DNA from 2 places in the Vreelandella sulfidaeris Esulfide1 genome. Region 2 is predicted to be linked to the other one. Evidence: riboswitches for the same ligand, from Rfam matches in the RefSeq annotation. Region 2 holds a riboswitch; the other holds the start of a gene.
The links. A riboswitch is a leader RNA that binds a small molecule or an ion and turns the genes downstream of it on or off. The one in region 2 is predicted to bind thiamine pyrophosphate.
Positions count from the first base shown of each region.

Region 1: another riboswitch for thiamine pyrophosphate. It lies ahead of ACW44H_RS13625 (sodium:solute symporter); the one in region 2 lies ahead of thiM (hydroxyethylthiazole kinase).

Region 1 is NZ_CM133364.1:2,906,366-2,911,189, reverse strand. Features, by position in the region: gene ACW44H_RS13640 (CoA-acylating methylmalonate-semialdehyde dehydrogenase) at 1-126, shown strand, start outside; gene ACW44H_RS13635 (hypothetical protein) at 237-929, opposite strand; gene ACW44H_RS13630 (peroxidase-related enzyme) at 1,106-1,687, shown strand; TPP riboswitch at 1,802-1,909, shown strand; gene ACW44H_RS13625 (sodium:solute symporter) at 1,899-3,272, shown strand; gene ACW44H_RS13620 (magnesium transporter CorA family protein) at 3,375-4,343, shown strand; gene ACW44H_RS13615 (NnrU family protein) at 4,500-4,824, shown strand, end outside.
Region 2 is NZ_CM133364.1:219,654-224,477, reverse strand. Features, by position in the region: gene ampC (class C beta-lactamase) at 1-951, shown strand, start outside; gene ACW44H_RS01090 (cupin domain-containing protein) at 1,107-1,772, shown strand; gene ACW44H_RS01085 (DUF6164 family protein) at 1,769-2,137, opposite strand; gene gloA (lactoylglutathione lyase) at 2,147-2,683, opposite strand; TPP riboswitch at 2,811-2,909, shown strand; gene thiM (hydroxyethylthiazole kinase) at 2,933-3,742, shown strand; gene thiE (thiamine phosphate synthase) at 3,732-4,391, shown strand; gene ACW44H_RS01065 (DODA-type extradiol aromatic ring-opening family dioxygenase) at 4,442-4,824, shown strand, end outside.

The DNA of each region.
Region 1 (4,824 bases), 1.5 Mb from region 2:
CTGGGCGATTTAGGGCCTAATGGTAAACAAGCGATCGCTTTCTGGACACAAACGAAAACCGTGACGGCGCGCTGGTTTGAACCGGAAAATGTTTCTAGCGGTATTAATAGCACTATTTCGCTGTGATAAATCCAACCACATGAAGTGATACACCTTGGCCCCGCTTTAAGCGGGGCCAATTGACCTTAGAGGCCATCGAAAGCAAGGCTGTTGTTACTAACTTGTAAATTAGTAGTTTAGAAGTTATCAAACAGTGGCAGGCTCTCTTCAAGCAATTGCTCAATGGGGTCGAGCTGGCTTTCATGCAGAACCAGCAAGGAAGGCTCGCTCATGAAGTGCTTGGCTGGAGGGACTAGTAGCGCAAATTCACCCTCTTCAAGATGGAACTCGTGTATTTCGCGCAAGCCAAGCGGTGTCATGCATTGCGAGCAACGGTAGGTGTCATCTTCGCCATAAACCAGTCGGTGGTACATTTTGAACAGCGTGTACAGGGCTAGTCCCCCCTCAAATGCTGGCCAGTGTGCTGGGGTCTCGCGAATGTCGGTAGCGAGTGATTGGCCTTCCGCTTCTGCATCAGCAATCGCATCGGCGAGCGGTGCGCCGAGAAGAGCATCATTATCGGCCGGTAGCGGGGTATTGTGCTTAGAGGCGTGGGTAAAGTCCTGTACTGCGCGCTTGAAGTCGGAGACGCCGTTTAGGGCATAGTCTATATGCTGTAGGTCGGTTGGCTCGCAACTACCATTTTCCCAGCCATGAATAACCCTTAGCATCATTTGCCCACGTGCCATAGGGCGGGCAAGTAACATATGCAGCATGATACGAATATGCAACTGACGCTCGTCTGTATCATTTTCAAACGCCCGGTAAGGGTCAGCAAACAGTTCGTTTAGGCGACCGGGAGTATGTTCCTTGGCTTCGTTATGGCTCATGACAGTGTCCCTTTGAACGAACTGTTTATTAAAGAGTAGAGCTTGGTTTTATGACAGATCGATAAATCAGTATGGCGAGCAGAGCTGCTAAAAAAAAGACGCTAAGCTAGCTTTTTGTTATGCATCGGCTAAGCCATTTTAGTGAGATAATTAAATTTAACAATAAAGAGGTGGTTATGTCTGCAACAATAAGTCGCTTTAATATGCCTGAAACGCTGGATGATTTGCCCGAGGACATTCGTTCTGCCATTTTAGCCGTTCAGGAGAAAGCGGGGTTTGTGCCGAATGTATTCCTAATGTTGGCCCATCGTCCTGCTGAGTTTCGCGCTTTCTTTGCCTATCATGACGCATTAATGGAGCGGGAGTCAGACTCGCTCAGCAAAGCTGAGAAAGAGATGATCGTGGTTGCCACCAGCGCGCGTAATCATTGTTTATATTGTGTGGTAGCTCACGGTGCCTTAGTGCGCATATACAGTAAAAACCCCCTACTTGCTGACCAAGTGGCTGTTAACCATCACGTTGCGCCAATCAGTGAGCGCCATCGAGTGATGCTTGATTTTGCTATTCACTGCGCCATCGATGTAGGTGAAATGACGAATGAATGGTTCTCCCGCTTGCTGGAAGTAGGTTTTAGCCAAGAGGACTGCTGGGACATAGGTGCTATCGCGGCGTTTTTCAGCTTATCGAATCGACTAGTCACTTTGGCGGGCACGCCACCCAATGAAGAGTTCTATCTAATGGGGCGTGTGCCACGTTAGGTTGCTGCCAACTCATCTTAAACTTTACTAAGGTGCGATTTTGATTGAGGATAGCTTCGACACATTCCTTAAAATAGCATTTGAAAAATAGCCGCTATAATAAGTACCTACATTCACTGTCGCCAGGGGAGCCCTGTTAGCAAGGGCTGAGAATGCGTATTGCGCAGACCCTGGAACCTGATCCGGTTCGTACCGGCGGAGGAAGCGCGACATGCTTTACTTAACATCAGCCGTGCTTGGCGCGGCACTATGCTGCTTTGCTTTTTTAGGCCTGCGGGCTCGCTGGGTGGATGGCCCGCTTGATGACTATGTCACCGCGCGCAATTCGCAAACAGCTTCTACCCTTGGTTTATCTTTTCTTGCCTCCGGCATGGGGGCATGGATACTCTTTGCTCCCCCTGAAATTGGTGCTTTTGTTGGCCCGCTCGCATTGTCAGGATATGCGTTAGGTTCCGCACTCCCATTCATTGTCTTAGGGCTTTATGGGCCTAAAATCCGCCGTGCCCTGCCTGAGGGACGCAGCATCGCAGAGTTTGCTGAAGCTTGCTATGGCCCGGGCGTTCGGCGCTGGGTTACGCTGGTGTCGGTGGGTTATATGGCCTGTTTTTTGGCCGCTGAGCTAACGGCTATCGGGGCAATCACCGCATTACTTTCCGATGTGCCGCCCGCGTTAGTAATTATGGGAGTGGCCCTTACCACGCTGGTTTATACAGCGGTTGGAGGGCTACGCGCCAGCCTTGCCACTGACCGCTGGCAGGCCTGGTTATTGCTGGCACTACTCTTGGCGGTAGGCAGTATGGCCTTATGGCGACTGCCTGCCCTTCCTAATGAGGCTGTTTTACCTTCTATTCCTGTCACTGATGCGCTTAGTGTGGCGTTAACGCTGGTGATTGCAGTCACCGCAGCGAACTTGTTTCACCAAGGCTATTGGCAACGCGTTTGGGCTGCACAAGACAATCAAAGCCTGGGGCGCGGGGCATGGTTAGGCGGCGCAATGACAGTGGTGGTCGTGATGGTAATTGGCGGTCTGGGTATGTTGGCCGCTATGCGAGATGTGCCGCTAGGCGAACCGCCTATGCCATTTTTTGCACTGCTTATCGATGCACCCGTCTGGTTGACGCTGCCTGCCTTAGTGCTCGCTGTTACGTTGGTGGCTTCTAGCGTTGATACGTTACAAAACGGTATTGCTTCCTTGATCTTGGCGCGCAGCGAGCAGCAGGGCGTTTCACTCGTTGCTGCCCGATGGGTGACGATTTTATTGATGGTTCCCGTTGTGGTAATTGCTTTGCAAGGGTTATCGGTATTGCGGCTGTTCCTCATTGCTGACTTACTGTGTGCGGCCATTGTAGTGCCGGTGCTGCTGGGCTTGTGGCAACGGATGACGCCTATTGCGGCCATTGGAGGAGGCATTGCAGGGTTGCTGGGAGCCATTCTTCCAGGGTGGTTAAGCCAAGGAAGTTTTATCTCGGGAGTCGTTGCAGCGAGTTTTCCGGGCAGCATTCCCACGCTGGGGCCTTTCGTAGGCGCGTTAATTGCCTCGACGTTAATCAGCGTATTGCTTGCGAGTATGATTAAAAAACAGTGAATACTTGGCGTTTATGATGCAAAGCACACAGGATAAGCCCAGGTACGTATAGCCCATCCTGCTGATAGCGGTGCTTAAGGCCTGAAACATTCAAGGACGACCATGATTCGATCTATTTTAACCACCCCAGAAGGCAAGACTTACGAGGGCGATGAGCATCTTATGGCAATGTGGGAGTCCACCCCAGGGAGCCATATTTGGATTGATATGCAGGGTGAAACGCAACAGCGTGAGCGTACTATTTTAGAGGCGTTTGAGTTCCATCCAATGGCGATTCAAGATGCTCATAAAGAGCGTCATCCGCCTAAAATTGAAGAGTTTGAAAACCATACGCTGATTATTTATCGCGGGATCTCCTCATTCGATGCCGAACTGAACTACCTGCCTCAACAGGTCTGTTTTTTTGTGGGTGAAAGGTTGCTGGTCACTCTTCATCCTGGCCAAGCACTCTCTATTGAGCGATTGTTTAACGAGCATGGTAAAGCCCTACTGGCCCACTCGCCGGAGCATGTAGCGCTACGGGTGATGTATATTTCAGCGGGCTTTTATATTGATAGCCTGCTCGAGTTTGAAACGGCGTTAAGCGACCTTGAGGATGAATTGTTAGAAGCGGGTAATGATGTGCTAATGCGCAAGATTATTACCTATCGTTCTCGGCTGGTTAAAATGCGTCGCATCTTTAGTTACCATCAGGGTATTACGCAAGAACTGACGGCTTATGATTATGAGCATTTGCCTCGCGAGCAAAGCGAAACCTTGCACGCGATTAACGATGTGGCCGAGCGTTTCGAGCGTCTCTATACGTTGACCCAGATGTATTACGACATTTGTGGTGACTTAGTCGATGGCTATATCTCTATTTCCTCCCACCAATTAAATATCACCATGCGCGTTCTCACAGTGATTACCGCTATCTTTGTACCGCTGACATTTATCGCTGGCGTTTACGGCATGAACTTCGAAAATATGCCCGAGTTGCGCTACGAATACGGCTACTTTTTTGTGTTGGGTGCCATGTTGGGAATCGGTGGTGTATTGATTTGGCTGTTTAAACGTAAACATTGGTTTTAACCCTAAACAGCACAACTATCTCAGTTATCTGCTCGTCAGTAAGCAAAAAGTTGGCGCATACATAGGTGGTTAGTGGTTGTCTGTGGCATCCTCTGCATCGACCAAGACTATAAGGCATTATGCCGTCGACTAGCGTTTTCACTGGGAGCATTTTTCATGACCATTATGATCATCGGGCTGCTGATTTTTTTGGGCAGCCACTCTGTGCGTATCTTTGCTGAAAATTGGCGTCAACAACAGATTGCCAAGCGAGGCGAGACTAACTGGAAGTTAGTCTATTCAGCGGTCTCTTTCATTGGGTTGGTGATTGCTATTTACGGATTTGGACAGATGCGCCTTGATCCGATTTATGTCTGGCATCCACCCATGGGAATGCGTCATGCAGTGGCTCTGCTGATGTTGCCCGCCTTTATTATGCTAGCGGCGACGTATGTTCCTCATAACGCCATTAAGGCCAAACTTGGCCATCCGATGGTATTGT
Region 2 (4,824 bases):
GAAGCGGGGATTCCGGTCACCGATGAGACACTGTTCGAACTAGGTTCTGTCAGCAAGATTTTCACAGCAGCACTCGCTGGCTATGCCCAGGCTAACGGCGCGCTCGCGCTTTCCGACCCGGCCAGTCGCTACCTACCGGAACTTGAAGGCAGCGCCTTCGATAAAATCACGCTGCTGGAACTGGGCACTTACACCGCGGGCGAGCTTCCGCTGCAGTTCCCAGAAGCGGTGCAAAGCGAAGAGGCAATGATTGACTATTACCGCCAATGGCAACCTGAATCCGCCCCTGGCAGCCACCGGCTCTATTCCAACCCGAGTTTGGGCCTGCTCGGTTATCTCGCTGCACAAAGCCTTGGTCAGCCCTATGAGAGGGTGATGGAAGAGGCGCTGTTCACCCCGCTAGGGCTTGAGCATAGCTACTTTCAGGTGCCCGAAGCGCAGCAGGTGCAATATGCCTACGGTTACTCAAAAGAGGACGAGCCCATTCGGGTAAACCCTGGCATGCTGGATGCCCAAGCCTACGGTTTGAAATCGACAGCTGCTGACGTGCTCTCTTTTGTGGAAGCTCACCTGAATGATACGGTACAGGACGAAACCCTACGGCAAGCCTTGGCCGCGTCGCGCACAGGATACTTTAGCATTGGCAAGATGACCCAGGGCCTGGGCTGGGAAAGCTACGCCTACCCGGTGGCGCTTGAGCAGTTACTGAAGGGCAATTCGCTTGAGATGATTTTAGAGCCCAACCCTGCCAACCGCTTAACGCCCCCCTTGGCCCCTAGGCAAGAGGCGCTTTATAACAAAACCGGCTCAACCAATGGCTTTGGCGGCTATGTGGCCTTTGTGCCCAGCGAGCAGATCGGTATTGTGATGCTGGCTAACCATAACTATCCCAATGGTGCCCGCATAGAGGCAGCGCACCAACTCCTTAGCGCGCTGACGGAAACTCTCTAAGCCTCTCTCGTTTAACGCAGCCTAGTGCCGCCATTGGCGGCATCTTTTCATTTCTGTAATGCTACCAATACAACCGAAAGTTGCATTTCTTGCTGTCAATAAGGAGACTATTACTCCTCCCCGATACTTACCTTCACTGCGAAGAGCCCTTTCCCATGCGTCTAAACGCCGATTTTAGCCACTTTGCCTGTGTTACCCCCGAAGAGTATCAGTGGGTCGATTCCCCCAGCGCTGGGGTTGAGCGCATGATGTTTGACCGCATTGGTGATGAAGTAGCCCGCGCCACCAGCCTCGTCCGCTATGCGCCCAATACGCAGTTTGATCGCCATACCCATGGCGGTGGCGAGGAGATTCTGGTGCTGGAAGGTGTATTCGCCGATGAACATGGGCGCTACGCGGCGGGCAGCTACTTACGAAACCCCATTGGTACCGGCCATACACCCCAGATTGGCGAGGAAGGCGCGCTGATTTTTGTCAAACTACATCAGTTTGACCCCAACGACACGCTACAGCTGGCGGTGCCTGCTCATCGGCTTCCCTGGCAGCCGGATCGGCGCCCGCGCATTGCCTACAAGATGCTGCACACCTACAAGCAAGAGCGCACTAGCCTGGAACGCTGGTCGGAGGGGACCTCTATTTCCTACCCCACGTTGCTGGGCGGCCTGGAATTTTTGATTCTGGAAGGCACGCTTAGCGATAGTGAGCAAAGCTACACGGCAGGCACCTGGTGCCGCTACCCGAGCGGCTCAGCACCGGCATTAACGGCCGGTGAGCAGGGCGTCATGATGTACCTCAAACGCGGCCATCTACCAGCGGCTTAGGCTCGCGACAGGCCCAAAAATGGCAGAAGTGTGAGGGCCGCAATAAGTCCTACGGCCAACAGCACCAGTAACACCTGCAGCGGATGAGCGGCTAGACGACGCCACAAGGTTTCTGCCTCGCCCCGTTCTACCGCTGCTTGATGCTCACGCTGAGCGCGTTCCAGGCGCTCAGCTTGGTAGGCGTCTAACACCGCGATGGCAGCGTCGTGCTGGTGTGGGTTGCGCAGCCAGATAGCATCGACCCCCAAGCGGAAAAAGCCCGCCTGGGTTTCATAGGTATCAAAGCCATGGGCGGCGAGCAGGTCGCGCACTTCCATGGCTTCTTCGTCAGTTACATGGCGCAGCCGGAACAGTAGTTTAGCCATTGATAGGCCTCATGAATCGCTCTTCGCCACCATCAAGTCCGCTTGAATCACTTCGATCCAGTAGCCATCCGGGTCTTTAACAAAGATAACGTCTTTCATCTTGCCCTGGTCGGCGCGCTTGACGAAGGTAACATCGTGCTCGTCGAACCACGCCTGGGCCGCCGTTAAATCCGGCACGTTAAAACAGATATGCCCAAAGCCTTGCGGTTCTGCATTGCCATCGTGATAGGCGAAATCGTCCTGGCTTTCGGTTCCCCAGTTGTGGGTCAACTCTAGCAGCCCTTTCTGGCTAAAGGTCCAGGCCGTGCGCGCTTGTGCATCATCTGGCACGTTATCGCTTGGCTCTAGGTTGGATAAAGAATAGAGCGAGAACTGCATCTCTTCGAAATCCAGCCGCCGCATTACCTGCATTCCAAATACTTTTGAGTAGAACGCCAATGCTTGCTCGGGATCTTTTACCCGCAGCATGGTGTGGTTTAAACGAAACCCTTGGGTTTGCGGGGGCGTATCGACGACACCAGGATGCTGCTCACCTTGAAAACTCATCACGCTCTCCTGTCGCTGATGTGGATCGTTAACGGCTTATACCGCTTAACATGGGGGCTGAGGCGCCATATTTCCACCCACTTCCCTCTCCCTGGGCTTTACAGGGCCAACACAGCCAAGGATAGTGATCGTTCGGCAGGGGCGCTCGCCGTTATTAGCGAGCTGAGAAGAACCCTTTGAACCTGAACCGGATAATACCGGCGTAGGGAGTCGTGGTACCGCTTACCACCTCCCCGCCGGGAGGATACTATGACCCTACCTCCGCTTGGCGATTATCTTGCGACGTTACGCACAGCGACACCGCTAGTCCATTGCATGACCAATTATGTCGCCATGAACAGTACGGCCAACCTGCTGCTAGCCACTGGCGCGTCACCCGCCATGCTACATGCCCCAGAAGAGGTGGCTGAGTTCACCGCTATTGCGTCGGGGCTATCGATTAACATCGGCACGATTTCTTCCCACTGGGCCGATGCCATGCTGACCGCCACGGCAACCGCTGACCAGCACGCTATCCCCTGGGTGTTAGATCCCGTTGCCGTTGGCGCTACCCGCTATCGTCAAATGCTCTGCGCGAAGCTGCTTGCCTCTAAACCAAGTGTCATTCGTGGCAATGCGTCTGAAATTCTTGCCCTTCACGGCTTAGCTGACCAGGGGCGTGGTGTGGATTCAACGGCTCCCACCGAGCAAGCTATCAACGCAGCGATAGCGCTGGCAAAGCATCACGACTGTATTGTGGCGATGACCGGCGAAAGCGACTGGGTGACGAATGGCACACAGCACTACCGTATTCACGGTGGCCACCCCTTAATGCCCCAGGTAACAACGTTAGGCTGCGGCCTAAGCGCGCTGGTCACTGCATTTGTAGCGGCCAACCGTGAAGCCCCGCTGGAAGCCGCCGCCACAGCGCTCGGCTGCTTTGCCGTTGCTGGTGAGCGGGCGGGTAAAACAGCGCAGGGCCCAGGCAGTTTTCAAGTCGCTCTGCTGGATGCGCTTTATCAACTGACCCCTAACGACCTCACTACCCATGCGCAGTGGGAGGCAATTCATGGCGTTTGATCTCTCGCTTTATTTGGTGACCGACGCTGCGCTTTGCGACGCTTATGGCCTAGAGCAAACGGTAGAAGCAGCGGTAAGCGGCGGTGTCACCATCGTCCAACTACGTGATAAGCATGCCAGTGATGAGCACATGACTGCTCAAGCCAAGCGGCTAAAAACGCTATTGGCGGGCACCGGTGTGCCACTGATCATTAACGACCGTTTGCAGGTAGCGCTGGAAAGCCAAGCAGACGGCCTGCACGTCGGCCAGAGCGACGCTGCCGTGCATGAAGCCCGCATCGCGATGGGCAAGGATGCCATTATCGGCCTATCGATAAACACCCTCGCCCAGTTACAAGCCGCCCCGGTAGAGCTACTGAATTACGTGGGGCTTGGCCCGGTCTTCGCCACCGTTAGCAAACAAGACCACGCTCAACCCATTGGCTTTGATGGACTCGCGCAATTAGCCAACGCCTGCCCGCTGCCTAGTGTGGCTATCGGCGGCTTGAAAGCCGAGCACGCCGAGCGCGTCAGAACGGCTGGCGCGCAGGGCTTAGCGGTAATTTCGGCCATTTGTGGTCAACCTAGCCCTTACCAGGCAGCGCGCGCTTTTCAGGCTTTTTCGAACCAGGACTTTTCCGACCCAGGTAACCGTTCACCCTCCCACTAGATGAGAGTATAAATAACCTATCAAACACTGGCACCGCGGTGGAGACTTCCATGTTACCCAGCCTTTTTATTTCCCATGGTTCGCCCATGCTGGCACTCAATAAAACCCCGGCTCATGCCTTTCTACGCGAACTGGGCAGACAGCTTTCACCCAAAGCGGTGGTCGTGGTCTCGGCGCACTGGGAGAGCCTCACGCTCAAGGTCAGTGCCAGTGCCAAGCCAGAAACGATCCATGATTTTGGTGGCTTCCCACGGGCGCTGTTTGAGTGCCAGTACCCCGCCCCTGGGGACCCAGACCTGGCTGAACGACTAGCCGGACTACTGGGCGCCGAAGGTGTAGAGCGCGGCCTTGATCACGGCGCTTGGGTGCCTCTTTCCTTGATGTTTCCTGATGCCGATGTACCGGTCGTTTCTCTGTCACTTCCCGTCCGCTG